Jilunia laotingensis: one gene and its partner. The protein of the gene in region 1 binds, or shares a complex with, the protein of each later gene. Links are inferred from orthologs where the notes say so. Each region holds a gene or a part of one and is shown on either strand. Other genes may lie near its edges.

Region 1 (16,069 bases):
CATTGATATTAATACTGAGCAGTCAGACTTCTGCAAATGGGGGGAGCAGTATTTGGGGAGATCTGCTATGCTTGCTGGCACAGCTCAGTTTCTCCATCTATCTGACCGTATTCAAGGGATTGACACAACAATATTCTGCCGTGACAATCAACAAATGGATGTTCATATACGCCTCGATGTGTTATATTCCATTTTCCTATAATGACATAGCAATCATCCAATGGGAAACCATATCTGCCACGGCTATCTTCCAAGTGTCGTATGTAGTGTTAGGGGGAAGCTTCATCGCCTATATCTGCGTGATGACGGCACAGAAACTATTACGCCCAACCGTAGTGAGCATGTATAATTACGTCCAACCGATTGTAGCTTCCATCGCAGCGGTCATCATGGGAGTAGGCACTTTCGGATGGGCAAAAGGCTTAGCCATCGGACTTGTATTCCTAGGGGTCTACATCGTGACACAAAGCAAATCGAGAGCGGATCTTATCAGCCGTTGATCCAACTCGCCTATAAAAACGACGGATATCGGAAGGAACGATTCACACGTCTTGACCTATTCCAAAAATCCGTCGATTGCGATGTCTTTTGCTTTTGTATAATCACTTCAGATAATTGTTGAAGAATCTTTCCAACTTGTCGAAAGGTATTACATCCATCCGATCGTATAAATCCACATGGTTTGCTCCGGGAATAATCACCAATTCCTTGTTGTTGCCTTGCAACTTCTTGAAAGCATCCTCGCTGAAATAACGAGAGTGAGCTTTTTCACCATGAATCATAAGTACAGCACTACGGATTTCATCACTATATGTGAGTAAAGGCATATTGATGAATGACAAAGCCGAAGTCTTGTTCCAGCCATTGTTCGAATTTAGCGAACGGGAGTGGTAGCCGCGTCCGGTCTTATAGTAATCGTAGTAATCTTTTACGAACTGCGGAGCATCTGCAGGAAGAGGATCGACCACACCTCCGGCAAGAGCATACGTACCTTTTTTCGCATCCTCAGTCCGCTGGGTGTTAAGCTGCCTACGAAGCTCGTAACGGGCATCGGCATCCATCGAGTCGAAATAGCCGTTGGCATTGACGCGACTCATGTCGTACATGGTCGAAGTTACGGTTGCCTTAATGCGGGTGTCGATAGCCGCTGCATTGAGAGCCAAGCCACCCCAGCCGCAAATGCCGAGGATACCGATTCGTTCGGGATCGACATCATTGCGCGTTGAAAGGTAATCGACCGCAGCACTGAAATCCTCCGTATTGATGTCGGGAGAAGCCACATAACGGGGCTCGCCACCACTTTCGCCTGTGTACGATGGATCGAAAGCAATAGTCAGAAACCCACGCTCGGCAAGCGTCTGGGCGTAAAGTCCCGACGACTGTTCCTTTACGGCTCCAAATGGACCTGAAACGGCAATGGCGGGTAGTTTGCCTGTCGCATTTTTCGGTATGTACATATCGGCAGCGAGTGTGATCCCGTAGCGGTTACGGAAAGTCACTTTGCTGTGATTCACTTTATTGCTTTGTGGGAACACCTTATCCCACTCCTCCACTAAATTCAGATTTCCGTTCATCGTTATATCAGTATTAAATTTATCATCTGCCATTTGGGCGGGATTCTTCATTGCAACAATCTCTCCGGTAGAGTTTGCAGCAGACAAGTTTCCCATGATGCAAAAGCATGCTAACATTACGACACACAGCTTTCGTTTTGTCAAATTGATATCTTTCATGCCACCTGTAATTTTATTGATTTCACTTTGCAAAGTTAAAGGATTGCAACAAGTGGCCACCTACCCCAATTACGGATATAACTACCTGATTTACGGATTTCTTTCCTTATTCCTACCATTCCAGGAATTTGCCACGTGCTTTACGCTTTTGCAGTTCTTCTTGAAGAAATTTCTGACGGTCTTTAGCGATATACCGACGGGCAAAGATATTCGGAACGGCTACGCCCAGTGCAATGCAAAGAATGATCAAGGCTGAATTGATGCCATTGAAGAAAGCAAAGGTCACTTCCCCCACTACACCATGCATGCCGATAAAACCGAGCAGCGAACGGAACATCAGTACACCGGGAATCATCGGTATAACCGAAGGAATGGACAATACATGGTTGGGGACATGAAACCAATGAACGGCTTTGACACCAATCAGACTAACAACAAAACTTCCCATGAACGAGCCGATGACGGGACCAAACCCCAACTCGAAATTAACAAAATTACGGGTACATACCGCTATAATACCTCCTAAGGCAACAACCCAAAGCAAACGACGCTGGATATTAAATATCATCGAGAAACCCATCGCAGAAATGGCAGCGGCAATGGCATAGACATAATAAGGATCGTGCGGGATCATACTTAGCTCGCTGAACTTCTTATCGATACTGACATCCTCCATCACACACAGGCGAATAGCCAACACAATACCGAAAGCCATCGCTCCAACCATCATCACCGTATTGGCGGCACGGGTGATACCGACCAACAAGTAGTTATCAATCATATCATCCACAAAATTAATCAAAGGAACTCCGGGGACAATAAACAGGGCACATGCCAGCAAAGGAAGATAAGGAGTGGACGACCAACCTGTAAATGATGAAAGATAAGCCAGACAAGTAGAGACAAAAGCTGCCACACCGATACTCATATATACATTAAGCCCCGCCTCAAGAAGACGCGCACGTACACGGAAACCAGCGAAAGCGCAAATGGAAGCTAATAAAAAGGCCATCCAGTCGCTACCGAACAATTTGCAAAATCCACCACAGGCGAAACCAGCCCCAATAGCAACTACGTAAGGAGTATAATTGCGTGGTTGCTTACGGATTTTTTCCAACTCTTCTTCATACTGGTCGAGAGAATAATCCTTCTCTATGGCACGCCAGGAAAGTTTGCTGATAGCGGAAATGGCCGTCATATTAATGCCATGTGATTCGCATTTCTGGAACTTGGAAAAAGAATGCGCCTCATCACTCAGGTTAACAATCAACATCGTATACCTTACATCGATATGCAATTTATCTTCCGGCAGACCGAGGTAAGCTGCAACACGGTTCATATTCCGCACAATTCGATTGGTGTCTGCCGCGCTTTCCATTAGCAATTTACCGGTACGAAGCAATAAGTCTAGTTTACGGCGTAGAAGCAAAAGTTGTTCTTCTTGCTCAGTCATCATCTTATTTGTAGTCATCTCTATAATATTTATTTTCCTGTTTTGCTTTTGGGGGTGCAAAGTTACAACTTTCTTTTTATAGTAAATCAGAATTGGTTTGCAAAAAAGCAAACTCACACCTGCATTGATTTACTACCATTGGAAGCCTCAATTTCCGCGAACCAATTCCGTTTGAGTATAAAGCACTATCTACTATAGCCATGAAAGATAGCACGAAAAGACAAAATACGGCAATACTTCTTCCAGTGGAATGGGGAAAACAGCTTGTCACAGTCATCTTTTAATCATGGAAGCGAGTGAAATCTTATTACATAAGCAAAGCCCCCAACTGAGGGCATCGTTGCTCGGTGATGAGGAGCCTCTTCCTCACCGAGGAAGAAGGTCTTCATCACCGAGGAAGAGGTCGTTCATCGGTGAGGAAAAAACGGTCATCAATCAGCATTGACTATCAGCCACATAAGTTTGTAAGTTTGATCTTAAAGCACAAGTATCAAAAGCTGAAATTTATTGACATTCCCCTTTTAAGGATTCAGTAGACGATATGCCAAGCATTTGGTGCTTTCACCCACCCGCCTCTGGTGCCTATCCAATAAAAAAAGGCAGAAAAGGCGAATGCGGGAGAGAAAAAGACAGAAAAGACGGATAGACAAGATTTCAACCTATTAGTGACAGCTGCATCTTATTCCAAATATATTTTAGTCCGGTAGTTCGTTTTCTCCCCGGTTACTTGCAGAATGTTTATTCCTGTTCCCCGGAGTTTTCCGGCATCGACTTGTACAGTTCCTCCGTCAGACTGGGTGGTGGTATATAACAATACACCGCCCGGACTGTACAGATTCACAGACACCTTGCCGGTTTCACCGGGTGCAAAAACTTGAAAACTGCCGTCTACAGGATTCGAAACAAGCACTTTATTAATGTTCCTTTCCGCTTCCAGCCCGGTAATGCCTTTCAGTATCTCGAGCAGTCCGGCATAGGCATCAATCTTGCCGAATCCCCAAAGTTCCGCATTTTCGAAAGTGGTATATTCATCTCTGATAGCAGTCTTCTTCAGGACATCTTTGACACGTGCCGGTGTCAGATTCGGGTCAGCCTCGAGCCATTGCGCAATGATGCCGGTAACGGCAGGTGCCGCCATAGACGTGCCCCACATATTTCCCCAGTGGTACTTTCTGCCGTTAGCTTCTGTTTCTGCCGCTAACATTCCGTGATTCAGTTCCACATTGTTCTTGTCATATCCGTTGACCGCTGAAGTTACAAAAGTTCCCGGAGCAATCACATCCGGTCTGCGAACGCCTCGCATATCAGGACCATAGCTCGAATAATAGGATATTTCGCCCAATGGCATGGATTCACCGTAATTAATCTCTTGCCCACCAATCGATTTATAAAAATTCTTAGAGTTATACGCACCTACCGTTATGGTACTATCCCCTGTCGCCAAGTCGCTGATAGAGTAATCATAGTCTCCTCCAAGGCCAAAGCCTTGGCTGAAAAACTCATAACGATCGCCCACCCAGGCATCCACCTGCTCACCGGCATCACCGACGAACGCGAAACCCAACACATTATAAGCCGCTTCGGAAGATTCCACTTTAGACAGTTCTGATTCAATCAGGACGTGGAATTTACCATTATACGGATTGATCTCCGAAGCAAACGCAATCGTTCCTTGATAGTATCGAGCCAATTCCGGCATCTTAGAAGAATCATAAACGACTTCTCCTTCTCCTCCAGGAAAGAATAGTGGAGTCTCATAGACGATTTTTTCCGGGTAATACGATCTATACGCAAACATTTTCACTCCTATAGGGCTACTCGTTTTACTCCAAGCATCTACGTATCCATTGAAATCGCCTGGGCATACACATGTCTTCAATTCATTATCCTTTTCGGTGAATTGCCCGGTTAAATGTACCCGAGTACCCCCATTATTACCTGCCGAAACAGAAATAAGCTTGCCCTTCCCGCATATACCATCAAACATCCGAGGCAAAAAAGACGTACCGTCATGCGCCCCTTCATGCCCGCCAAGGCTGACATTTATGACGGCCGGCTTGCCGACACTTTCGGCATATCTGAATATATATGCTATGGAATTAGCAATATTTACATCCGTCAATGCCTCTTCCGGCATACCGCAACATACAATATCGGCTTCGGTTGCATAACCATAAAAATTGTTTCCCAAGTAAGCCCCTGCTGCCGTACCTAAGGTATGGCTACCGTGGGACTGGTTAGGATTATCAGTAGTAAGCTGGCTTATCTCCTCCGGGGCAGTGTACTCCGAACCGGGCAAAATGAACGTCTCACCCTCCAATTCAAAAGAAGGAGAAGTACCTGTGTTATCTTCAGGCATATAAACCTGTTTTATGCGTAACCGCCCGTCAGTATCCATAAATGAAATATGATTGAAATCGAAGCCCGTATCACAAATACCGACGATCACTCCCGATCCGGTATAGGGTTGTTTCAAGCCGGTGGCATCCTGCACGAACTCCCCCTTTGTTAAATGCCGGCTTGCATCATTATGCGGTTTTACAGGCTTCTCCACATCAAGCTGCTTGATAGCGTCCGATTCGGCAAGTGCCGTAATCTTATCCACCGGAATCTCTACAGTCAATACGTTTCCAACTCTGCAACACACTTTAGCACCTAAGCTGATTGCTTCTTCAACATTCGCACCCTCTTTCAATTCAATAAAAGCGCCTATGGTCGGTATGCCATTTCGCAGAGACGGCTTGGGGAATGACGAATGGCTATGATAAACAGTATCCGTTGTTTGGGAATATTTTTTCAGAAATAAGCGGGTATAGGGAGTAATTTTGGTTTGTGCATCTACCAAAAGAGCGATACATGCACAAACCAAGAAAAGAAAGACTTTCTTCGTCTTCATATTTACTATTTTCGTAAATCCTCAAAATAAGTATCCAGCAATGCTTTTGCAGCAATAAATGAGGTTAGATTGCCACTCAACACTTGGCGTTCTTTCTCCGCCAGCATCGATTCAATCTTTGCATTATGATAAAAACTATCACGCAACTGTTCGTTGATGCTCTCATACATCCAATATTTGCTTTGCTCATTACGGCGAAATTCGAAATAGCCATTTCCCTTCACAAAGTCGATATATTCATACACCATGTCCCAGATTTCTTTCACTCCGATATTATAGAAACCGGAGTAAGTCAATACTTGCGGAGTCCATCCCGAATCAGGAGCAGGGAAAAGATGCAATGCATTGCGGAACTGGGATGCGGCAAGTTTAGCTTTATCAATATTATTTCCATCGGCTTTATTAATGACAATACCGTCAGCCATCTCCATGATTCCTCGCTTTATGCCTTGAAGCTCGTCTCCCGTACCTGCAAGCTGAATCAACAGGAAAAAATCCACCATTGAATGTACGGCAGTCTCGCTCTGCCCCACTCCAACAGTTTCAACAAAAATCTTATCAAATCCTGCTGCCTCACAAAGAATAATCGTTTCACGGGTCTTGCGCGCAACGCCTCCCAATGAACCGGCCGATGGACTGGGACGAATGAATGAATCGGGATGAACGGAAAGCTGCTCCATACGGGTTTTATCCCCTAAGATACTGCCTTTACTACGCTCACTGCTCGGATCGATGGCAAGGACTGCCAACTTCCCTCCTTTTTCAAGCACATGCAATCCGAAAACATCGATCGAAGTACTTTTACCGGCACCGGGAACACCGCTGATTCCGATGCGAATCGAATTGCCTGAATACGGCAAACACTTCTCTATTACTTCCTGAGCAATAGCCTGATGTTCAGGTCTTACACTTTCCACAAGTGTCACGGCACGGCTAAGAATCGTTATATTGCCCTTTACGATCCCTTCCACAAATTCAGCTACGGAAAGCTCACGTTTCCGAGGTTTACGTTTCAGATAAGGATTCACTGATGCGGGCTGTTCGATACCTTTGTTAACAACCAGCCCTTTATATTCTTCACTGTTTTCAGGATGTTCCATGGTAATGGTATTTAGATTTATCGTTTTACATTAATTTCGACTTTCGGTTGAACGGGATCGTTCGTGATCATCAGAATACGCAGGTGATGTTTCTTCTTACCAACGTTTTTCCGATGGATAGTCACACGCAGTTTCGTACTTTCACCCGGTTGCAGAAGTGCTTTCTTCAAACTTACGCCAACAGAAGAATTGAATACTTGCAATTTATTAATCTGCAAAGGCGATTTCCCCGTGTTGGTTATAACAATATCGTGCGAAGCTTTGTTTTTCTTTGCCAGACGGGCACTAAGATCGATATTGGTTTCAGACAGGCTAATAGATGGAGCATTCAGGCGGTCTTGCTCGGACATACCGGTAAAATCGGGAAGAAGAATAGCCGATACGGGAATCTCATTTTCCTCACCAACTTTATCGCCTGAGAAACGGGCCAGGTAGACAGATGTTTGGGTGAGTCCCAAATCGGTAAGTTGTTCCGTATCGAGCGTTAATTTGATTGTACCTTTCTTGCCTTTAAGAAGTACTTCAGGGCTCTTCTCCATCTTCAAATAAGGGGGAAGGTGCATCAGTACAGGTTCATAGGGACTCCCTGAAAGATTAACAACACTAAAAGTTATTGTCGGCTTCTCCCCACGATGTGCATCAGGAAAATCGAATTCGTTACGATCCAAACGAATTGAACCAATCGTATAAGGGTGCGTCTTTGTGTAATCGGTCACTTCACGAACCACCTCACCTGTAAATTTGAGATAAACCAGACTGGGCTGAGCGTTGCTGTAGATACCGACCGTCTTTTCAAAATGTCCCAAAGCTTCGGCATCGAAAGTAGCGGTGACAAATCCTTTATCACCAGGAGCAATAGGTGTTTTAGTCCAATCCGCAACCGAACAGGCACAGGATGTGGTGACATTGGTCAAGACTAAGGGTTTATCGCCTGTATTGGTGATGATATATTCCACACTCACAGGATGCTTCCACTCTATCTGCCCGAAGTTATGCGTCTCTTTATTAGACGAGATTCGTGGTTGGGCAGCAACAAACAAAGTGATGAAAAAGAGAGTAATTATTGAGAATAAACTACGTTTCATGCTTTACATTATTATATTATAGCACAAATGTAGGAGTTTTAAATGAGAAACAAAACGGATTGAAAGAAAAAGAGACGTACTATCCTTCTATCGGACAATACGCCTCTGCTTATCATATCATTCTAAAAGGGAAGAAAAATCATTTATTCATCCATGCTTGCTGGATATCAGTGGCAATTGCCTTGAACTCTTCATCGGATAATTTCTGTTTCGGGTTGGAAATAATCATATCCGACTCTTTATTAATAGGAATCAGATGGATATGAGCATGAGGAACCTCCAGCCCCATAACAGCCACACCTACACGTTTACAAGGAACAGCTTTTTCAATGGCACGGGCTACCGACTTTGCAAAAACGTGCATAGCTGCCAAGTCATCGTCGTTTAAATCAAAAATATAATCAATCTCCTGTTTAGGAACAACCAAGGTATGTCCCTGTACTAACGGATTAATATCAAGGAAAGCAAAGAAACGATCGTCTTCCGCCACCTTATAGCAGGGTATTTCACCTGCGATAATTCTACTGAATATTGTTGCCATAACCTTACTATATAAAATAAGGCAAGCTCCTTTAAGGAGACCTGCCTTTGTGTTAAATCGAAATGTTCACTACTTCAAGATTGATTTTACCCTGCGGAACCTGAATTTCAGCGATATCACCCACTTTCTTTCCTAGCAAGCCTTGTGCTATAGGGGTATTTACGGATATCTTCCCCTCTTTCAGATTTGCTTCGCTTTCAGAAACGATCGTGTAAACCATCTTCATGCCGTTCTTCATATTCTTCAGTTCCACTTTACATAAAATCTGCACAGAATCAGTTTTGAGTTTGGATTCATCGATGATTTTAGCATCAGCAATCACTGCTTTCAACTTATTGATTCTCATTTCAAGCATCCCCTGAGCTTCTTTGGCAGCATCATATTCTGCATTTTCCGATAAATCTCCTTTATCGCGCGCTTCAGCTATTGCGGCAGAAATCTTGGGGCGCTCCACTGTTTCCAATTCTTTCAGTTCTGCCATTAATTTCTTGTAACCTTCTTCTGACATATAAGCCATGATTTTTCCTCCTTTTTTATTTTCGGTCATATAAAACAAAAAAGAATTCCAACATGAGCCATGTTGGAACCCTCTTCCTATAATTATTTCTGCAAAGATAGGCTTTTAAACGATACGTGTCAAGTAAAAACCAATGCTATGTAACATATTTAAACGAAAACTTCTATATAATAACACCCTAGAGCAATTCCTTGATCGCACTATCCAGATCTTTTATGTCTTCTCCACGACCGCTTAACTCATTCTTCCGATTGATCAGGAAATAAGCCGGCAACTGGCGAACATTATACACGGCCGCATTTGTTGAATATACTCCATTACCGTCACGCACGCATATCCAAGGCAGGTTATCTGCTGATGTTTTCCAAAAATGCTCATCCGCATCCAAAGATACCTGATAAATTTCAAATCCCTGACTTGCATATTTATTGTAAAGGTCACGCAACATCAGATTATGAGGCGCACCGGTCTGGGTCTGATAAACCGAAAAATCCAGCAATACGACTTTACCTTTCAGGTCGGTCAATTTACGGATATTGCCTTTCAAATCGCGCAAACTGATATCAATAAGCCCGGTCTCTACTATTTTTTCCTTAGGTATTTCAATGGTCTTTTTTACCGGAGTACGGGTATTCTTCATTCCTTTTATCACAATATTATATAAGTTTTTGGAACGAACCGCATGAGGATACGTATTATTAAGGCTCGTAGCCACCGCTGCAAAACATTTGATATCATCTTTATTGTTTAACGGATCAAAAATCAAATAATCATTCAATTTCTGGAACAGAGCAAAATACGCAGCAGCCGTATTGGGTTCGGCAAAAATATAATTGATCTTTACGTCATTCTTATAATCGTTGACCAATGCAGACAAGCTATCCTCAAAAACATCATTCCTTATTTTATTGGCCCGAGCCGCATTCAACAACTCATTGACATCTTGCTGCAATCTCGCCTGCTTCAAGCTTAATTCTTTTATTTTCCGACTATTCTCGGACCCTTCCACTATATAAGCCGTGGCAAATTCCGTATATGGCGCATTAATAGCAATTGTCTCAGTAGAATCCACTGAAAAATTGATGACTTTGTCTTCTATACGTAAACGATAAAATTCAGGTGATTCAGGACGGGCTTGTTTAAAGCCGAAAGAGCCTTTACCACTTAACTTCACCGAATCCAAAGGGATAATCCCTTCCAATCCTGAAGCCTCCAAATAAAGCATTTTTCCATCAGCATCGGCCACTTCTCCATTTACATTAAACTGAGGACCATTATTACAAGAACCCAAAGCCAAAGCAGCAAGTGCCACTAAAGTTATCTTTTTCATAAACTGTGCGTGTTATTTTCAAACTGCAAATATACTTCTTTTCAAGATTAGTCAAAGCATTTTGCCCTGTTCTTCACCCCTTTTATGAAAAAAAACCAAATAAGCAGTAACTTTTTATCTCATTTTCACGATATTAGAAGGATAAATGTGTATCTTTGCGGGAATTTTGAAAGAAAATATAGATAAAACAATTTTTATGATCAACCCAATTGTTAAGACGATCGAGCTGGGAGATGGCAGAACCATCACGCTCGAAACGGGAAAGTTGGCAAAACAGGCAGACGGTTCTGTAATGCTTCGCATGGGAAACACCATGTTACTTGCTACTGTTTGTGCCGCTAAAGATGCAGTTCCCGGAACAGATTTTATGCCACTTCAGGTAGAGTACAAAGAGAAATTTTCAGCATTCGGCCGTTTTCCCGGAGGTTTCACCAAAAGAGAAGGCAGAGCTTCTGACTATGAAATTCTTACTTGCCGTTTAGTCGACCGCGCGCTCCGCCCTTTATTCCCCGATAATTACCACGCAGAAGTATATGTAAACATCATCCTGTTTTCAGCCGATGGCGTTGATATGCCTGATGCTTTGGCAGGACTTGCCGCTTCAGCAGCACTTGCCGTTTCAGATATCCCTTTCAACGGACCGATCTCTGAAGTGCGTGTAGCACGTATTGATGGCCAGTTCGTCATCAACCCGACTTTCGATCAGCTTGAGAAGGCGGATATGGATCTCATGGTAGCCGCTACTTATGAAAACATCATGATGGTAGAGGGCGAAATGCACGAAGTATCCGAAGCCGAGTTGTTGGAAGCAATGAAAGTCGCCCACGAAGCCATCAAAGTTCATTGCAAGGCACAGATGGAGCTGACAGAAGAAGTCGGCAAAACCATAAAACGTGAATACTGTCATGAAGTAAATGACGAAGAGTTACGCAAAGCTGTTCGTGAAGCTTGCTATGATAAAGCATATGCTGTAGCTCAATCTGGAAACAAAAACAAACACGAACGTCAGGATGCTTTTGATGCCATACGCGAAGAATTCAAAGCTCAATTCAGCGAAGAAGAATTGGAAGAAAAGGCTTCATTGATCGATCGTTATTACCATGATGTGGAAAAAGAAGCAATGCGCCGTTGCATCCTTGATGAAGGTAAACGTCTCGACGGACGCAAGACCAATGAAATTCGTCCGATCTGGAGTGAAGTCGGTTATCTGCCAGGACCTCACGGTTCAGCTATCTTCACACGTGGTGAAACTCAGTCATTGAGTTCTGTTACGCTGGGAACCAAACTGGATGAAAAAATTATCGATGACGTTCTGACTCATGGAAAAGAACGCTTCTTATTGCACTATAACTTCCCTCCTTTCTCTACAGGTGAAGCTAAAGCACAACGTGGTGTTGGCCGTCGCGAGGTAGGTCACGGCCACTTGGCATGGCGTGCTTTGAAAGGAATGATACCTGCTGATTATCCGTACGTAGTACGCGTTGTATCAGATATCCTGGAGTCAAACGGCTCGTCTTCCATGGCTACTGTATGCGCTGGTACACTGGCACTGATGGATGCCGGAGTTAAAATTAAGAAACCGGTATCAGGTATCGCCATGGGGTTAATCAAAAATGCAGGTGAAGAAAAATATGCCGTGCTTTCTGATATTCTTGGCGATGAAGACCATTTGGGAGATATGGACTTTAAGGTAACAGGAACCAAAGACGGAATAACCGCCACACAGATGGACATCAAGGTAGACGGTCTGTCATACGAAATTCTGGAACGTGCATTGAACCAAGCGAAAGAAGGTCGTATGCACATTCTTGGTAAGATAACTGAAACCATTCAGGAACCACGTGCCGACTTGAAAGACCACGCTCCGCGCATTGAGACAATGGCTATACCGAAAGAATTTATCGGAGCAGTGATTGGCCCGGGTGGAAAAATCATTCAAGGAATGCAGGAAGAAACAGGCGCCACCATTACCATCGAAGAAATTGACAATATTGGCCGTATCGAAATATCCGGTACCAATAAAAAGAGTATCGAAGATGCCATGCGCTTAATTAAAGGAATCGTTGCTGTCCCGGAAATTGGCGAAGTATATAAAGGCAAAGTACGCTCTATTATGCCTTATGGGGCATTTGTTGAATTCCTGCCAGGTAAGGACGGATTACTTCACATCTCTGAAATTGACTGGAAACGATTGGAAACAGTTGAAGAGGCCGGTATCAAAGAGGGAGACGAAATTGAGGTAAAACTGTTGGATATCGATCCGAAGACAGGTAAATTCAAACTTTCAAGAAAAGTTTTATTACCCAAACCGGAAAAGAAATAAGAAACTACCATATTATTCATAAAAACAGCCGGATCATTTCATGTGATCCGGCTGTTTTTTTGCAATAAACTTGTTTATTTGAAAAAGAATGCGTTGCTTTGTTCAAAGAAAAGAAAAAGACCTTTAAAATCGATAATGATTCAAACGGACAAACTCAATACTATGGACACTTTCACCCGGTTCTTTCAAGAAAATCGGGATAAATTTCTGTCATTTACCAACTCATATGTTCGAAACAAAGCTGAGGCTGAAGACATATTGATGGAATCCATGATCACTCTATGGGAGAATCGAGAAAAATGGGAAGAAAATTCCAACATGCATGCATTACTGCTTACCATTATAAAAAACAGAGCGCTCAATCATCTCGCACATGAACAGGTACGTTTGCGTGCTGAAGATGAAATCAATACACATAAACAGCGAGAACTTGATCTTCGTATATCTACTTTGGAGGCTTGTGAACCGGATTCGATTTTTAACACAGAGATTCAGCATATTGTCCGCAAAGCACTTGGGAAAATGCCGGAACAAAGCAGACACATATTTATACTTAGCCGCTATCAGAATGCCCCCAACAAAATGATAGCCGAACAATTGGGAGTCTCTATAAAAAGCGTAGAATTTCATATCACAAAAGCACTGAAGATACTGCGTCTTGAACTAAAAGATTATCTAATTTCACTTTTCCTCTGAAAAAGTTTCATTTTTCGTTAGGGATGTTCTAAGGTATCCTGTTATATATATAGAAAGGGTTCAAAAGAATTCTTGCTAAAGAACGATAACAGATAAAATAAAACCTATGAACCAGGATCTATTATATAAATATTTTAAAGGAAATACCACAACCGAAGAGGAGAAACAGATTCTTGACTGGATAGATGCCGACAAAGAAAACAAAGAAACCTTCAGGAAAGAACGTATGCTTTATGATATCACTCTCTTCTCTGATGAGAAACAAACTGCTCCTAAAAATAAAAAAGCAAAAATCATATCCGTATTAAGGTGGAGTACTCAAATAGCTGCTATTATTATAATTGTGTTTAGCATTGGGATTCTCTTCAAAGATTACCAATATAATAAAACGGCTCAATTACAAACCATCGCAGTACCAGCCGGACAACGTGCCCAAATCACCTTAGCAGATGGAACAAAAGTCTGGCTGAACTCACAATCAACATTGATTTATACAAGTAATTTCGGCCGAAAAGAAAGAAATGTGAAATTGAATGGGGAAGCTTATTTTGAAGTGGCTAAAAACAAAGACATACCGTTTTTGGTAAATACAGAAACAAACCAAGTTCGAGTAGTCGGCACTCATTTCAATGTGTGTGCATACGATGGAAGTAATGAATTTGAAACGACTCTCGTAGAGGGTATTGTTGATATTTATGCCAAAGGAAATAAAAAGCCGCTCACCCGCTTGACTAAAAATGAATTCTTTGCCTCACACAATGGAAAATATCAAAAAAGCACGCTCACATCATTAGACTATCTACGATGGACCGAAGGATTGTACTGCTTCGATGACGCTCCTTTCAGCATAATCCTTTCCAAACTTGAAAAATATTACAATGTGAAAATTGCTGTTAATGATCCTGATATACTGAACTACCGTTGTACCGGAAAGTTTAAAGAACAGGATGGCATTGAACACATTTTACGTGTCATTCAGAAAGATCTTAGATTCACTTATTCCATCAATAGTGACAAAGACAGCATTACTATTAGAACAGGAAAAAGAGCTCAATAAAACCTTTAATTTAGTACGAACCTTTTAAAACCCAGATAGCACATGAAATAAAGAATAAGAAAACATTACTCCCTAAAAAAGAATCGGAAAGTACCCCCATACTTTCCGATTCGAAACAGTCAAAAATCGACCTTAATCAATTTATTAACTTAACACATTACAAAGATATGAGAAAAATTTCTTTGAAAGGGCATTTATGCCCAAAAAGTTTAGCATTCAAGCAAATATTACTTACTATGAAGATTACCGTTTTCCTTCTTTTGTTTGTAACTTTCCAAGTTTATTGTGGAAACAGCTACTCGCAAAGTGCAAAAATTAATATCGTACATTCTAACCTGAAAGTAAGCGAATTACTTTCCCAAATAGAATCACAAACCGATTATCTGTTCGTTTATAATAAGAAAAGCGTAGATACCGGACGCATAGTGGCAGTTAACGTCGGCAACAAACCTGTATCAGAAGTTTTGGATGAAGTATTCAAAGGTACAGGAATCAAATATGTGATGGAAGGACACAATATCGTGCTTACCAAAAATACCGAGGATATTGCATCCGTGCAACAAAACAGCATATCCATTAAGGGTATCGTCACCGACATGAACGGTGAACCGATCATTGGAGCGAACATTCTGGAAAAAGGAACAACGAACGGTACAATCACCGATTTAGACGGTAACTTTACCTTGTCTGTTCCTGCAGATGCCGTGTTGGCAATTACCTATGTAGGATATCAACCACAGAATATTCCGGTAAACGGACTAAAGAATTTCACAATAAAACTTGAAGAAGAGTCGTTGGCATTGGAAACGGTAGTCGTAACTGCAATGGGTATCAAGAAGAAAGAAGCGTCCCTGACTTATTCTACCCAGCAAGTAGGAGGAGATGAATTGACAAGAGCTAAAGATCCGAACATGATCAATGCTCTGGCAGGTAAGACAGCGGGTGTACAAATCACTAAAAGTTCCGCAGGTTTAGGTGGTTCTGCCAAAGTAGCCATTCGCGGTGCCCGTTCGGCCTTCGCTACCGGAAACAATCAACCTTTGTATGTCATTGATGGTGTACCAATGCTAAATAACAGTACAGAGTCCACCGCCACCGTAATGGGAGGAGAAAATAATGGAGTAAACCGTGATGCCGGTGACGGTATCTCCAACCTTAACCCCGAAGATATCGAAAGCATGAGTATTCTGAAAGGCGCATCTGCCGCTGCTCTCTACGGTACACAAGCAGCCAATGGCGTCATCCTTATTACTACCAAAAAAGGTAAAGCCGGTATGCAAAGAGTAACTTATTCCTCCAATCTCACTATTGATCAAGCCATCAGCCTTCCTGAGTTCC
Region 2 (16,133 bases), 1.6 Mb from region 1 along the record:
TAATATAAAAATATCAAATCGAAATAGGGGAAGCTTTTAGACTAAAAAGTATCAGATAAGCTACATTCTTATTCCTTAGCTCCATTCTGAAGCTAAAAAGATGATTCGGGTTAACAGGTTTACTTTTTTCCATAGAGATGTTTTTTCAAAGATGTTTCTTAATATTGTTTGCAAATATAAAAGATTTATTTCATTCGCAAAGGTTCAAGTTCCGTTTTAAGTTTTTTTAATCATAAGACTTCACTTAACGAACTTATAGTGCCTCATGCCATTATTATTTACTTGTTCATATATTACTTACGGGATAGTTTTGTGCTTTTTAAATGCTTTACGGACAAACTATCTTTTTGACATTTTGCTTTTCTCCTTTGCCGTGAGTAGCAATTTACCGGTCAATGGCAAGCATGATTGGAAAAAACGGATTGTAGGGCAACATCGGTTTTTCACTTTGCCAGTAAAATCATTCAAAGTGCTACATAACATGCCGATTGTTTCCTTATTCTTTCCCAATGCATAGAGAGTATATGATTATCGTTGCCTGGCGTCAAAAAGCAGAGCTTCACATTAAGGCGAGAGATAGAGAAAAGAAAGAGAAAAAAGAGCGCTTTTCCGATAAATTAAAGCTTCGTTTGAGGAAAATAGTGATTTCATCTGATGATAATAGTGATCCCATTTGTTGGAAATAGTGATCCCATCTGTTGGAAATAGCGATTTGATTTGCTGGGAATGCCTATTTCATCCGTCAACAAAGGTAATTACATCGACAGTTTATGGCTATTTTACCCCGAAATCAACCTTACGGAAAGCTGATTCGATCGTATTTCAAAAGTACCCGGTCGGCAATTCGGCAGAAACAAGAGCATATTGCTATCTATTTTCAAACTATACTATAAAAAAGAAATGTCGGTCAAACCGTAATTACAGACCCGCATATGGAATAATGGGGCAATGGGAATCTACATTTCAAGCATATTTTTTATACATTCAAGCCATATTCTTAAAATAAACCTGTATTTTTGCAGAAAACAATTTATACGATATGATACAATCAATGACAGGATATGGTAAAGCCATTGCCGAACTATCTGATAAAAAAATAAACATAGAGATCAAATCGCTGAATAGCAAGGCACTGGATTTATCTACGCGTATCGCTCCGACTTATCGCGAAAAGGAGATAGAAATCCGAAACGAAATCTCAAAGAATCTTGAACGTGGAAAAATAGACTTTAGCCTTTGGATCGAAAAAAAGGAGAGCGCAGAAAGTGCTACTCCCATCAATCAGGCATTAGTGGAGGGATATTACAATCAAATTAAAGATATAGCGGACAAATTAAATATACCGGTGCCGACAGACTGGTTCCAAACCCTGCTCCGTATGCCGGATGTGATGACAAAAACGGAGATACAGGAGCTGACGGAAGAAGAGTGGGAAACGGTACATATGGCTGTCATTGAAGCTATCAACCATCTTGTGGAGTTTCGCAAACAAGAAGGTGCCGCACTAGAAAAGAAGTTCCGTGAGAAGATCACCAATATCTCGGCTCTATTGGAGTCGATCGCTCCATATGAAAAAGAACGGGTAGATAAAGTCAAAGAGCGCATCACGGATGCCTTAGAAAAGACATTAAGTGTAGATTACGATAAAAACCGCCTTGAGCAGGAATTGATCTACTACATTGAGAAACTGGATGTAAACGAAGAGAAGCAACGTCTGACGAATCATTTGAAATACTTCCTCCACACGATGGAAAACGGCAACGGGCAAGGAAAAAAACTAGGATTTATCGCTCAGGAAATGGGAAGGGAGATCAATACGTTGGGCAGCAAGTCGAACCATGCGGAAATGCAGAAAATCGTAGTCCAGATGAAAGATGAACTGGAACAGATTAAAGAGCAGGTACTCAACGTAATGTAACCTGTACGCTGTTTCAAAACAGTATAAGCAAGCAATGTGAAATTCAGACAAGATATTTGAATATCAGAATAAACTATGGAGGGAAAATTAATCATCTTTTCTGCCCCCTCGGGGTCGGGCAAGTCTACCATTATCAACTATTTATTGACACAGGGATTGAACTTGGCATTTTCAATCTCCGCTACCAGCCGTCCGCCTCGTGGTACCGAAAAGCATGGGGTGGAATATTTCTTTCTTACCCCCGATGAGTTCCGTAAACGAATCGACGACAATGAGTTCCTGGAGTATGAGGAAGTATACAAGGATCGTTATTACGGTACTTTGAAATCGCAAGTGGAGGAGCAACTGAAGGCAGGGCAAAATGTCATATTCGATGTCGATGTAGTAGGCGGGTGCAATATAAAGAAATATTATGGAGATAAAGCCTTGTCTTTATTCGTTCAGCCCCCAAGTGTGGAGGAGTTGCGTCACCGTCTCACAGGCCGTGGCACCGATGCCCCGGAAGTCATTGAGAGCCGCATAGCCAAAGCGGAATACGAATTGAGTTTTGCTCCGAAGTTCGACAAAGTTATCATCAACGATGACCTTGAAACGGCAAAGGCGGAAGCACTGCGTATCATCAAAGAGTTCCTGCACCGTGACTAAAATAAAAACCGGCATATACAGCGGTTCATTCAATCCGGTTCATATCGGTCATCTCGTCTTGGCAAACTATCTTTGCGAGTTTGAGGGACTGGATGAAATATGGTTTATGGTCAGCCCACACAATCCCCTTAAGGAGCAGGCTGACCTTTGGCCGGACGATGTAAGGCTTCATCTGGTGGAAGTGGCAATTAAGGATTATCCACGTTTTAAAGCCTCCGATTTTGAATTCCACCTTCCCCGTCCGACATACACCATACATACACTGGATGAATTAAAAAAGAAGTATCCGGAACGGGAGTTCAACCTTATCATAGGTTCGGACAATTGGCTTCTATTTCCGCAATGGTATGAATACAAACGTATTATCACAGAGAATCAACTACTTATTTATCCCCGTCCCGGATTCACCGTCTCTCAGGATCAACTTCCTCCGACTGTACGCATTGTCAATTCACCTACTTTCGACATAAGTTCTACCTTCATCCGAAATTCACTCGCTGCCGGGAAAGACATACGCTACTTCCTTCATCCGAACGTATATCAATACATCCAATCCCTGCGGCTGCCCTAACCTAAACTCCCCTCTCCTCTCTCGATTCTTTCTTCTCGATTCTCAATTCATTTCCGGCAACCTGAACAGGAACGTAAATGTCTTGATATCCTTGAAATCCTTATAAGCATCACCGGTATAAACCTCGCCTCCGGTCAGAAGCAACCTCTTAATACTTGCATTCGGGCTAAAATCCGCTTTCTTGATATCAACCCAAAAGAGATTAGGAGTCAGAGTCGATTCAAAATAGTAAACTTTATCCTTCTGGTCGGAAACAGAACGCCACCGCGTGGAAGAGATATAAGGCTTATCCGGAGTAGAAATGCCGAACGGCACGGACACGTTACGAATTACGCTCAACAAACTGGGGACGGCAATCTTAGGATCGGATATCTGCGGAATGGCATCCACATAGAAGGAGGCCCGCACAAAGCGGTCGCTTGAACGGTTGGTGCCGGGCAGCATCTGCAAACCGCCCACCTCTTTCCAATAATCATTGACAGCCAGTTGTAAGTCATATCTTGGAGAATTAGTCATCACCTTATACTCTTTGCCTTCATGAATCTCCAGATAACCATCGATATACTCGAGAATGGCATTATTGCCCGTCGCATCGGAAATGGACATATGCAAAGTAGCAGGTGAACCATTCGGCAAGTGAGGAGCATCGATGCGGAAAGTCTCTTTTTTCAGTTCCTCCACAGCTTCACGCACCGTGGCGAAATTATCGAGGACATACTGAGTCCAGATGCCAATTCCCATAACCGGCCGCGTGTCGCCCGGACGCACATAAATAGATTCGGGCAAAAAGAGCAGGTTAGCCACAAGCCCTTTCTCATTCATGCCATCGCACACACCGATATCATAGGCCGAAGCAACGATACTGCCGTATTTAGAAGTCCAGGTAAGAAAATCTCCCTGATCAAAGCTTGCCCGTTTTATACCACGGGGGAAAAGATAAAGATTGGACTGTATATCTTCCTTCCAATCCATCGTACGTCCCGTCACTATCATATTGTCCGGACCGGCATACACTGCACGGGTACAGGCTTCCGATTGCTGCACGTTCACTGAGAGCGCAGCAGCCAATGCCAATAGAGGCATCACTTGCTTTTTAAACACCATCATCTTCTTTTAATAAATTAATCGTCCAGTTCAACGACCGACCGGGTGGATCGCTCATTCAACTGGCCTTTGTTGATACTACCCTCAACAACAAATGTAGTGATAATGAAGTTTATAAACGGGAAAGATTTTATTGATAAAGCCCGTAAGTGGTACGCAATACTTGGAATTCGGTACGACGGTTGATGGCATTGCATATCTCTTGCTGGTCGAGTGGCAATGTCTTGATGAACTCTTCGGTCAATACATCTCCGATCTTGAGGAAGGGGGCAGACTTCAGTACGGACTTATTGACCACCTTAGGTTTCGACTCTCCATAACCTTTTGCCGTAAGACGGTCATTAGCAATGCCGCCTTTGATCAGATAGCGTACCACCGACTCGGCACGCCTTTGAGACAAACGCTCATTATATGCATCATTGCCTTTATAGTCACAGTGGGCGGCCAGTTCGATGGTCACGTTCGGGTTGTCATTCAACAGACGGATAAGCTCGTCCAGTGCGGTAGTAGAAGCCGGTGTCAGGTCGGCACGGTCGAATTCATAAAAGATATTCTCTATCAGTACCGGACGCGTGATGGATGCCAACGGAAACTCTGCTTCATAATTGCGATCTACCTGCGCAGTATCGGTAGTCAACTCCTGCTTCCCGTTCAGAAAGCCGCGACAAGAGGCCAACATGACATAACGTTGCCCCGGAGTGAGCTGTTGCACGAAAGAGCCATCCTTCTTTACGTTGATTTTCAAATATGTACCGTCATCACCGACTATAGTCACCAAGGCATCAGGCAAAGGATCGCCTTCTTTATCATACACCCAACCCGTAAGGACGTGATTGACTTCGGGAAGTTCAAAACTGTAGATATGATCCCAACCACGGGCATCCCCCCGGTTGGAGGAGAAGAATCCACGCGGATGTCCCGGCTCGAAGGTCATTCCGAAATCATCACTCGCTGAATTCAGGGGTGAACGCATGTTCTCAACTTTCCATTTCCCTGACAGCGTATCCTGTACAGCCCGGAAGATATCAAGTCCTCCCATACCGGGATGGCCGTTGGAGGAAAAGTACAGTTCCCCTTTCGGTCCGAAAGTAGGGAACATTTCATCTCCGGCAGTATTGATTTCCGGCCCGAGATTATCAACATATCCGAAACCATCTTGCACTACATTGATACGCCAGAGGTCAAGTCCGCCATAGCCTCCGGGCATATCGGAGACAAAATAAAGGAAATCACCGACAGGAGACATGGCAGGGTGGGCAACGGAAGAAAGCGAGTCGTTCAATATGGCACACTTGGTCGGTGTTCCCCAATTGGCTCCCGTACGGGCAGATGAATATATTTCGGCATATACCGGTGATTCGGGAGAGGTACGGCAACGGGTGAAGTACATCGTTTTCCCGTCCGCAGAAAAGGTGCAGGCACCGTCTTCATATTCGCTGTTGACTTCCGACTCCAGCGGTTCGGGCTTCTGCCAGTTCTTCTTCTCGTCAAGCTTCGACTGGAATATATCGGCACTTTTCATGCCGGTTATGCCATTCAGGTCATTCCCTTTTGCTTCGTTTCGGGTAGAAGTGAAGTACAGAATATCCGCATCTTCTCCGGCATACATGGGGGAGTAATCCGCACGACGGGAAAAGAAGATGGGGACACGCTTCACGGTATATCGCGTAGGATGCTCCTTCCATTTCTGCGCCAACTGGCAGGATATCAAACCGTTCAATGCCAGCGTATCATTCGGGCGAAAGTCGAGATAAGTCTTATATGAAGCGGCAGCGGGCTTATATTCTCCGTTTTTCCGTTGGCTTTCAGCGAGATAAAAAAAGGTGATCGAATCGGGATAATTGTAACGGATGGCATTCATATAAGCCCCCTTTGCACGTACTGTATAATTGATAAGGCGGTAACAATCCGCCATCTTATAAGCTATCACACCGCGCTGTTTCCGTTGTTTTGCAGGAGTGGCGGCATAAGCCTTTCTATAATATTTCGCGGCATCAAAATACTCACCGCGTGCATAACTTTGCTCGGCTTTCTTCAGACTACGCCCTGCACCACAGGAAGTAAATAGTAAAAGGACAAGTATATAATAAATGAAATTGCGGAACATACTGAATATATAAACTTAAATAGGCTTGATTTATTGTCAGGAAGAAACATAAAAAGCAGTGGCTAACCCGAAACATGGTTCGTTGAAGGAGGGGATAGAGCATTCTTCTCTCGTCTCTTTAGATCGGATCCAAAGAATAATGTTTACATGGACGAGTGTCCGGCATTCCTGATATTCTCCATCACCGGGGACTACCTTGGAGATCACCGATGAAGGGCGGCTTAGTCACCGATGAAGGGGCTGTTCATCACCGAGGAAGAGGTCGTTGATCACCGAGGTAAAATAGCCATCAATATCATCTGATTATCAATGATTTATTTTTTAGATTATTCAATATTATACAAAGTCTTTGCAAGCCACCCTTCCACAAGGGTGAAGAATAATTCTCAACAGATAAAACACAAAAGTAACCTCAGAATATTCAAACGTACCTGACGAGCAAAAATAGAAGTCGCCCGAAATCGACAATATCAACCTTCCGAATCAAAAGACTGACGGAAAGTACATCCGTTCTTCCATTCCGAACAACCGTAAGCTTTATTCCCTTTCAAAATGACGCCTTTCCCACAGACCGGGCATATTTTTCCTTCCAACGAATCAGCGGAAGAAGCTACCGCCACCCCATCCTTTTTTTTCTCTTTGGGTGCAGACAGTTTCCGAACCCGTTTTTTTGTTTCCTTTTTCTCTTTCTCCGGTGCTGCCTGTACCGCCTCCTGGATCGTGATACGACGGTTGGTATTATCGCTCAAAACACTCATCACGATCTCACCTACCATCTGTTTCAACTCTTCCAAAAACTGGCGAGCATTATATGTTTTCTTTTCTATCTCACGAAGTTTCTTTTCCCAGATACCCGTCAGTTCGGCAGACTTCAGCAGCTCTTCATGAATAAGTCCGATCAATTCCACCCCGGTCGGGGTCGCTATCAAGTTTTTCCTTTCCTTACGGATATAATTGCGTTTAAAAAGCGTCTCAATAATAGCAGCACGAGTAGACGGACGGCCTATACCGTTCTCCTTCAACGCATCACGTAATTCATCATTATCGACCAGCTTACCTGCCGTTTCCATTGCCCTCAGCAAGGTCGCTTCGGTATAAGGACGGGGAGGTTGCGTCCACTTTTCCGCCAGATTAGGTATATGAGGCCCGTTTTCGCCTTTCACAAAAGCAGGCAGTACATTTTCCTCTTCACCCTCTTTCTCGTCTGATGCATCATTCACCTCCTTGGCAAAGACTACACGCCAACCCGGGTCAATAATTTGTTTACCCGTCACTTTAAATTCAATCGCATCGACTTCACCCATCACCGTAGTGGTGGATATCTTACAATCCGGGTAGAACACTGCGATAAACCGCCGGGCAATCAGATCGAAAACCTTGCGCTCCATGTCCGTCAGATTCTGCGGATAAACACCCGTTGGAATGATAGCGTGGTGATCGGTCACTTTCGAACTGTCGAACACCTTTTTAGACTTAGGCAGCTTCGTACCCTCAAGCGATGCCGTATGGATTTCATAATCACGCAATCCTTTTAATATAGCAGGACATTTGGGATAAATATCATCACTAAGGAAAGTCGTATCGACACGCGGATAAGTCGTCACCTTCTTTTCGTATAGCGATTGGATCAGTTTTAAGGTTTCGTCTGCCGAATAAGCGTATTTCTTATTACACTCTACCTGTAGGGAGGTAAGGTCGAACAAACGGGGGGCATATTCCTTGCCATCTTTTTTGGCGACAGAAGTCACTGTGAAAGGCAAGTCTTTGATACGTTCCACCAAAGCGGCTCCTTCCTCGCTGCTGGCAATGGGATCGATACCTGGGTTCTCGGTTCGTTTCACCTTTCCACCTGATTTCTCTTCCTCAGCTGCCAGTTCTTCATCGCTCTTACGAATAAGGGCTGAAAAAGTGGTATCCCGATAGACAGTCTTCAGTTCCCAATATTGCTTGGGTTGAAAATTCTCAATCTCTTGTTGGCGATTCACAATCAATGCTAAAGTCGGTGTTTGTACACGCCCGATGGAAAGCACCTGACGGTTTTGCCCATATTTAACCGTATAAAGACGGGTTGCGTTCATACCCAGCAACCAGTCACCGATGGCACGGCTCATGCCTGCTTCATACAAGGGTTGAAAATCGGACTGATCTTTCAATTTGGCAAATCCTTCCTTGATAGCTTCCTCCGTCAATGAGGAAATCCAAAGCCGCTTTACCGGGCAACGAACTCCCGCTTTTTGCATCACCCACCGTTGGATCAATTCTCCCTCTTGGCCGGCATCACCACAGTTGATGATTTCGTCGGCTTGCTGCATAAGGCCTTCAATGATATGGAATTGCTTTTCGTAGGTTGGGTTTTCAATCAGTTTGATTCCGAAACGTGGCGGAATCATAGGCAAACTGCCCAAACTCCACGACTTCCATCCGGCAGAATATTCGTGCGGCTCCTTCAGTGTACAAAGATGACCGAATGTCCATGTCACTTGGTATCCGTTCCCTTCAATATATCCTTCTTTTTTGGTCCTGGCTCCGAGTATGTCGGCTATATCACGCGCCACAGAGGGCTTTTCGGCAATGCAAACTATCATTCTTTATTCATTATTAAACCGTGCAAAGGTAGATAATTTTAAGGTATGGGCAAAAAAAAAGGAGTACCGCTGTACTCCAACCTTTGTTAACCTTAAATCTAATACTATGAAAAACACATTGCAAAGGTAGGGATTTCTTGCAAATTAGCAAACTATGAGGTCATAAAAGCATCAGATACAACATTCTTTAATAAAGAGGGCGAGGCATTTTACAATACCCCGCCCTTATTTTAACATATTAAAGACTTGTTTTTATTCTTCGTCCATCAGGATTTCAAGAATCTGGCAAGCAGCTTTAGCCACCGGAGTTCCGGGACCAAAGATGGCAGCCACACCAGCTTTATAGAGGAAGTCATAGTCCTGCGCAGGGATTACGCCACCGGCAATAACTACAATATCTTCACGACCTAACTTCTTCAACTCTTCAATGATTTGCGGAACCAACGTCTTGTGTCCAGCAGCCAGTGAAGAAACACCTACTACATGAACGTCGTTTTCCACAGCTTCGCGGGCAGCCTCGGCAGGAGTCTGGAACAACGGTCCCATATCCACATCAAAACCGCAGTCAGCATAACCGGTTGCCACAACTTTGGCACCGCGGTCGTGACCGTCCTGTCCCATCTTGGCAATCATAATACGGGGTTGACGACCCTCTTTCTTCGCAAACTTCTCGGTGAGTTCGCAGGCACGCTTGAAGTCAGCGTCACCTTTGCTTTCTGATGAATACACGCCTGATATCGTTCTGATTATTGCTTTATAACGTCCTACTATTTGTTCGCAAGCAGATGAGATTTCACCCAGTGTAGCACGAACGTGGGCTGCTTCTACAGCCAGTTCGAGCAAATTACCCTTGCCTGTCTTCACACATTCGGTGATGGCAGCCAGCGCCTTGTCTACCTCTGCCTGGTTACGGCCTTCTTTCAAACGTTTCAGGTTCTCAATCTGTTCCAGACGAACAGCAGTATTATCGATTTCAAGAATATCGATCGGAGCTTCTTTCTCCAGACGGTATTTGTTCACTCCGACAATCGTCTGTGATCCGGAGTCAATACGAGCCTGGGCACGAGCTGCTGCTTCTTCGATACGCATCTTTGGAATACCGGTTTCGATAGCCTTTGCCATACCTCCCAGCTTTTCAATTTCCTGAATATGCTCCCAAGCACTATGAGCTAATTCATTCGTCAGGGTTTCCACGTAGTAAGAACCGCCCCATGGGTCAACGTTCTTGCAAACATAAGTTTCTTCCTGAATATAAATCTGAGTATTACGTGCAATACGGGCGGAGAAATCAGTCGGCAGGGCAATAGCCTCATCCAATGCGTTGGTATGCAATGACTGAGTATGTCCGAGCGCAGCAGCCATAGCTTCGATACAAGTACGTCCTACATTGTTGAACGGATCTTGTTCGGTCAGCGACCAACCGGAAGTCTGGCAGTGAGTACGCAATGCCAATGATTTCGGGTTCTTCGGATTGAACTGTTTCACGATCTTAGCCCAAAGCATACGTGCGGCACGCATTTTGGCAATCTCCATGAAGTGATTAGTTCCGATAGCCCAGAAGAATGACAGACGCGGAGCGAAAGCATCGATATCGATACCTGCAGCCGTTCCGGCACGAAGATATTCCAAGCCGTCAGCCAACGTATATGCCAACTCGATATCTGCCGTAGCACCTGCTTCCTGCATGTGATAACCGGAAATGGAGATGGAGTTGAACTTCGGCATCTTCTGTGAAGTATACTCAAAGATATCGGAAATAATCTTCATTGAGAATGCAGGCGGATAGATGTAAGTGTTACGCACCATGAATTCTTTTAAGATATCGTTCTGGATAGTACCTGCCATCTCTTCAAGTTTGGCACCTTGCTCCAATCCTGCGTTGATATAGAATGCCATAATCGGAAGTACGGCACCGTTCATGGTCATGGATACCGACATTTTATTCAAAGGAATGCCATCGAACAAAACCTTCATATTCTCAAGCGAACAGATAGACACACCGGCTTTACCTACATCACCAACTACACGTTCATGATCTGGGTCGTAGCCACGGTGAGTAGCCAAGTCGAATGCCACTGACAAACCTTTCTGTCCGGAAGCAAGGTTACGGCGATAGAATGCATTTGATTCCTCTGCAGTGGAGAATCCGGCATACTGACGGATGGTCCAAGGACGAAGAGTATACATCACTGAATACGGACCACGCAGATATGGAGGAAGTCCGGCAGCATATTCCAAATGCTCCATTCCTTCAAGGTCTTCTTTTGTATAAACAGGCTTCACGCAGATGTGTTCCGGAGTCTTCCAGTTAGCTTCGATTCCGTTAGCCTTTTGCCATTCAGCTCCGTTGGCGGGCTGGAATGCTGCGTAGATATCTAAGTTTTTAAAATCTTTTCTCATCTTACTTCAATAATTTAGCGTTGAACTCTTTAAGTGTTTCAAGCACGTTGACACGTACATGGATGAAGTTCTCGATACCGGCTGCTTTCAGCTCTTCAGCACATTCAGGATTACCGGCAACGATAAACAAAGCACGGCCGTTCAGAGCGTTGAATGCAGGAATAGCATACTGTGCATATTCATCATCGCTAGAACAAATCACAACGATATCAGCCTTAGCAGCCATCGCTGCTTCTACACCGGCCTCAACGGTTTCGAAACCGAGATTATCAACTACCTCATATCCGGCACAAGCCAAGAAATTGCAAGAATACTGGGCACGAGCCTGGCGCATAGCCAAATTACCGATAGTAAGCATAAATGCTTTCGGACGTTTACCGGATGCTTCGGTTTCAAGACGTAACGCTTCGAATTCACTGGCAGCACGGTCAAAATTCAGTGTTGCGACATCTTTTTCGCAAGTATCGTGTCCGCCACAGCAACATTTCGCCTCAACCGGTCTCTTGTCACCTGCTTTTTCATTGAAGTTCGGGAATTGATTGGTTCCCAATAGTATTTCGCGACGTTGTGCCACTGCTTTATGACGAGCTTTATTGCTCTCGTTTACGGCAGCCTGAACAGTTCCAGCCTTTACAGCAGCATAAAAACCGCCTTTTTCTTCGACAGACAGGAATAATTCCCATGCCTGCTTAGCGATGGATACCGTTAGGTTTTCAATATAATAAGAACCTGCAGCCGGGTCAATCACTTTATCAAAATGCGATTCTTCTTTCAATAACAATTGTTGATTACGAGCCAGACGTTCGGAGAAATCATCCGGAGTCTCATATGTCTTATCGAAAGGAACAACCGTCATGGAATCCACACCGCCTAATGCAGCCGACATGGCTTCAGTCTGTGTACGTAACAGATTAACATGCGCATCAAACAAAGTCAGGTTAAAAGTAGAAGTTTCTGCATGTATCCGCATCTTGGCAGCACAACGGCATTCACCCTTCGGGCCTTTGTTCTCGCAATCGCGTAGACATTCAGGATTGTATGAAGCCACGATATTTGCCCACAACATACGGGCAGCACGGAACTTAGCGATCTCAAGGAAGTAATTGGAACTGATACCGAAATTGAATTTAATCTTCTTGGCAACAAGTGCAGCAGGAAGTCCGGCTTCGGTCAACTGGGTCATATATTCATTTCCCCATGCGAGTGCATATCCCAATTCTTGAGAGATGTAAGCACCGGCATTATTCAACGTCAAGGCATTGACATTCAGCACACGATATTTCGGCAACTGGGCAGTGGCTTCAATCAAAGCTTTCGCTGTCTGTACCATATCACCCTTTTCCTTGCCTTTGGCCAACATCTTATCGAAGTAGTCATAATTGATAGAACCTTGCAGTTTTGTCAAATCATAATCTTTCTTCTGGAAATAAGCAACTAATAGATTAGCCAGTTCAACCACATGCCCCTGACAAGTAGCAAAGTTTAGCTCTACACATTCCGCACAAATATCTTTCAATAAAGTTTCGATGTACTCGGCATTCAGATCGGATGCTTTTACATGGAAGGAAAGAGAATCAATACCTTTATTCAAGATATCCAACGCCTTTGCATTAGCTTCTTTCGGACATTCTACTTTAATTTCCTGACGAACGAACCACTCATTGTTGTTTTTCTTAGTGCCCCTTAAATAAGGAAATTCTCCGGGAAGAGCATCGGTCGTTTTCAGCCCTTCCAAATCTTCCATTCGATAGAAAGGTTTTACCTTGAAGCCTTCGTTTGTTTTCCAAACGAGTTTCTTCTCAAAATCAGCGCCCTTTAGGTCGGCTGTCACTTTCTCCATCCACTGTTCGGTAGAAACGGGAGAAAAATCAGAGAAGAGTTTTTCTTTACTGTCTGCCATAGTTTATTATAAGTTTAAAATAAGATTAGTAATATCTTTATCTTAATGAATCTTTCTAAGTGTTGTTAATAGCAAGGCAAAGATAGACAAATACTTCAAACGAAATACTTTTTTTAGAGAAAATTCGCACTAAAGGCTTACAAGATGTCACAGATAAATAAAAAAGACGTTTTATTTGATTACCTCCACCGTTATAATTAATTTTGCGGCAATTTATAAAAACTACTATGGATTGGATACAAAATTTATTATGGGACTCCAACTCCGTGGCACACATCGTCTTCCTTTATGCTTTTGTGATTGCCGGCGGGGTACTTCTCGGAAAGATCAAGATCTTCGGAGTGTCATTGGGAGTCACCTTTGTCTTATTCACCGGTATCCTGATGGGACACTTCGGATTTACCGGTGATACGCACATTCTGCATTTTATCCGTGAATTCGGATTAATTCTCTTCGTATTTTGCATCGGGCTGCAGGTCGGCCCCGGTTTCTTCTCTTCATTCAAGAAAGGAGGAATGACATTAAACCTGCTTGCCGTAGGTATCGTAGCTCTGAATATTGCCGTGGCCTTGACAATCTATTTTATTGCTAATGGTCGCATAGAGCTTCCAATGATGGTGGGCATCTTATACGGAGCAGTGACAAACACTCCGGGACTTGGTGCTGCACAGGAAGCGTTAACCCAGCTCAACTATAATGGTCCGCAAATAGCGCTGGGGTATGCATGTGCTTATCCGCTCGGTGTAGTCGGCATCATTGGCTCTATCATTGCCATACGCTACATCTTCCGCGTGAACATGGCCAAAGAAGAAGAGGAACTAAGCAATGCAGATGCCGAGCATCTGAAACATAAACCGCATTTGATGAATCTTGAGGTACGTAATGAGTCCATCAATGGGAAAAAATTGATTCAAGTAAAAGAGTTTCTAGGTCGTTCGTTCGTCTGTTCACGTATCCGTCACGAAGGGCATGTCAATATACCGAACCATGAAACTGTATTCCATATGGGAGACCAACTTTACATCGTATGTTCCGAAGAGGACGCGGAAGCGATCACAGCTTTTATCGGAAAAGAAGTTCAAGTAGACTGGGAAAAGCAAGACACCCCGATGGTGTCTCGTCGAATACTGATTACTAAATCAGAGATTAACGGTAAAAAGTTAGGTGAAATGCACTTCCGTAGCATGTATGGTGTGAATGTGACTCGCGTCAACCGTTCAGGTATGGATTTGTTTGCAGATCCCAATCTGACATTACAAGTCGGTGACCGCGTAATGACAGTAGGAGAACAAGATGCGGTAGAACGGTTTGCAAATGTGTTAGGCAATTCTCTGAAACGTCTGGATCATCCGAACATTGTCACTATCTTCATTGGTATCTTCCTAGGAATTTTCTTAGGAAGCCTTCCGATAGCGTTTCCGGGTATGCCGACTCCGGTAAAACTGGGATTAGCTGGTGGTCCGCTTGTCGTAGCTATTCTCATCGGCCGTTTTGGTTATAAGTTACATCTCGTCACCTATACGACTATGAGTGCCAATCTAATGTTAAGGGAAATCGGTATTGTACTTTTCCTCGCCAGCGTGGGCATTGAAGCGGGTGCAAACTTCGTAAATACGGTGGTTGAAGGTGATGGATTATTATATGTAGGATACGGTTTCCTTATTACCGTAATCCCTTTATTGATAATAGGTGCAATTGCCCGTTTATATTATAAGGTTAATTATTATACGCTAATGGGTCTCATAGCAGGAAGTAATACGGATCCACCGGCACTTGCTTATTCAAATCAAGTATCTAACAACGATGCCCCGTCAGTAGGATACTCAACAGTATATCCATTAACAATGTTTTTACGTATTCTCGCAGGACAAATGATACTACTACTAATGATGTAATAAAAGAAGTACTCGAAATAATGCGCCATGATCTTACTTATAACCTAAGATCATGGCGCATTTTATTATAATCAAAACTGCCTTTATTACCCTTTCCATACCTTAACAACCTTTATTTATAAAACTATCTACACGCAATTTCCCGGCTCTTACCAATAAAAAAACATCTTTACAAATAGCAGTAAAAGCGAAGAATCTAATAAGAAACACTTCATCATACTTCTTAAATTTCCACAGTCAGTTCTATAACAAATTATTTTATTTATCAAACACAAAATGTGTTAATTCGCATTTTATTTCAATTATATTAATTATAATTGCACGTATTTTAATAATTAAACAGTAATCACTAAAAACTTAAAAAGCTTATGAAACGATTATTACTTCTTGCTCTTTGTTTTACAATCAGCTTAAATGTTTCCCTTTTGCAGGCACAGGAACAAACAACATTGTATTATTTCGATGAAATAATTGATGATGATATTCTATTGGGAGGAGGGATTCTCAATGTATCCCCAAATGGAAAATATGCGGTGGGCTATGATGACATCTTCATGGAAACAGGATATGTATGGGATGCAACTAGCAAGAAGCTGGCAATGATAGATACAGGAGCAGGAGAAAGCGTACTGGTAAACGATGTGGATGACAATGGAACAATTCTCGGTTCATTCCAAAATGAAGATGGAATATACTCACCCGGATATTTAAAAGATGGAGAATGGCATTCTTTACCCGTTCCTGAAGACATAAAAGAAAGCAGACGAAAGGATTCTGATTATGCACCTATTGCTCAAGCTTTTTCTGCCGATGGAAAAATCATAGGAGGAACTATTTATTATAATGAAGGTAAGTTCCGCCCTGTTCTATGGATCGATGGCAAGCTACAGGAATTTCCCGATTTACAACTTGAAGGGCAAGGCTTTTACCTTTACGATATCAGTAATGACGGAAGCATCATTGCAGGATGGACAGAGTCTTCAATGGGAGATCGCATAGCAGCAATCA

The links.
Region 2: the proteins of meaB (region 1) and scpA are in contact, whole or in part, in a crystal structure (PDB 8DPB), measured with the Methylorubrum extorquens proteins. The link is inferred for Jilunia laotingensis from one-to-one orthologs. Residues at the interface, in SOR26638.1 of Methylorubrum extorquens: Arg20, Ala21, Ala24, Arg25, Thr28, Ser32, Arg33, Arg34, His37, Thr98, Gly99, Gly100, Ser101, Ile102, Leu103, Lys106, Thr107, Ala110, Ala113, Ile114, Asp115, Arg116, Ala118, Phe119, Ile120, Arg121, Pro122, Pro124; in SOR27001.1 of Methylorubrum extorquens: Glu577, Glu578, Asn579, Asp580, Gly581, Arg582, Arg583, Arg585, His596, Ala604, Ser605, Ala608, Asp609, Gly611, Phe612, Asp613, Val614, Asp615, Ile616, Gly617, Pro618, Leu619, Glu625, Arg628, Gln629, Val631, Glu632, Asn633, Asp634, Glu661.

Annotation. Positions count from the first base shown.
Region 1 is NZ_JACRTF010000001.1:929,854-945,922, forward strand. Bases 5,136-8,037 are described here. They hold meaB (methylmalonyl Co-A mutase-associated GTPase MeaB), read right to left. Parts: upstream 7,183-8,037; coding sequence 6,088-7,182; downstream 5,136-6,087. Other genes in these bases: H8744_RS03780 (S8 family peptidase), read right to left, coding at 5,136-6,082; H8744_RS03790 (DUF1573 domain-containing protein), read right to left, coding at 7,200-8,037. Also shown: H8744_RS03765 (DMT family transporter), read left to right, coding at 1-500; H8744_RS03770 (alpha/beta hydrolase), read right to left, coding at 603-1,625; H8744_RS03775 (threonine/serine exporter family protein), read right to left, coding at 1,846-3,189; more of H8744_RS03780, read right to left, coding at 3,866-5,135; more of H8744_RS03790, read right to left, coding at 8,038-8,267; H8744_RS03795 (HIT family protein), read right to left, coding at 8,407-8,808; transcription elongation factor GreA, read right to left, coding at 8,861-9,325; H8744_RS03805 (thioredoxin-like domain-containing protein), read right to left, coding at 9,504-10,655; pnp (polyribonucleotide nucleotidyltransferase), read left to right, coding at 10,852-12,978; H8744_RS03815 (RNA polymerase sigma-70 factor), read left to right, coding at 13,141-13,674; H8744_RS03820 (FecR family protein), read left to right, coding at 13,781-14,731; H8744_RS03825 (TonB-dependent receptor), read left to right, coding at 14,899-16,069. UniProt on the Escherichia coli protein: Binds and hydrolyzes GTP. Likely functions as a G-protein chaperone that assists AdoCbl cofactor delivery to the methylmalonyl-CoA mutase (MCM) ScpA and reactivation of the enzyme during catalysis.
Region 2 is NZ_JACRTF010000001.1:2,514,336-2,530,468, reverse strand. What follows is about bases 8,757-11,722. They hold scpA (methylmalonyl-CoA mutase), read right to left. Parts: upstream 11,331-11,722; coding sequence 9,183-11,330; downstream 8,757-9,182. Other genes in these bases: mutA (methylmalonyl-CoA mutase small subunit), read right to left, coding at 11,332-11,722; H8744_RS09640 (DNA topoisomerase 3), read right to left, coding at 8,757-8,930. In the rest of the region: H8744_RS09665 (YicC/YloC family endoribonuclease), read left to right, coding at 1,040-1,918; gmk (guanylate kinase), read left to right, coding at 1,994-2,563; nadD (nicotinate (nicotinamide) nucleotide adenylyltransferase), read left to right, coding at 2,556-3,134; H8744_RS09650 (linear amide C-N hydrolase), read right to left, coding at 3,177-4,217; PorE family type IX secretion system protein, read right to left, coding at 4,369-6,345; more of H8744_RS09640, read right to left, coding at 6,816-8,756; more of mutA, read right to left, coding at 11,723-13,230; H8744_RS09625 (putative transporter), read left to right, coding at 13,458-15,125; H8744_RS09620 (T9SS type A sorting domain-containing protein), read left to right, coding at 15,494-16,133. UniProt on the Escherichia coli protein: Catalyzes the interconversion of succinyl-CoA and methylmalonyl-CoA. Could be part of a pathway that converts succinate to propionate.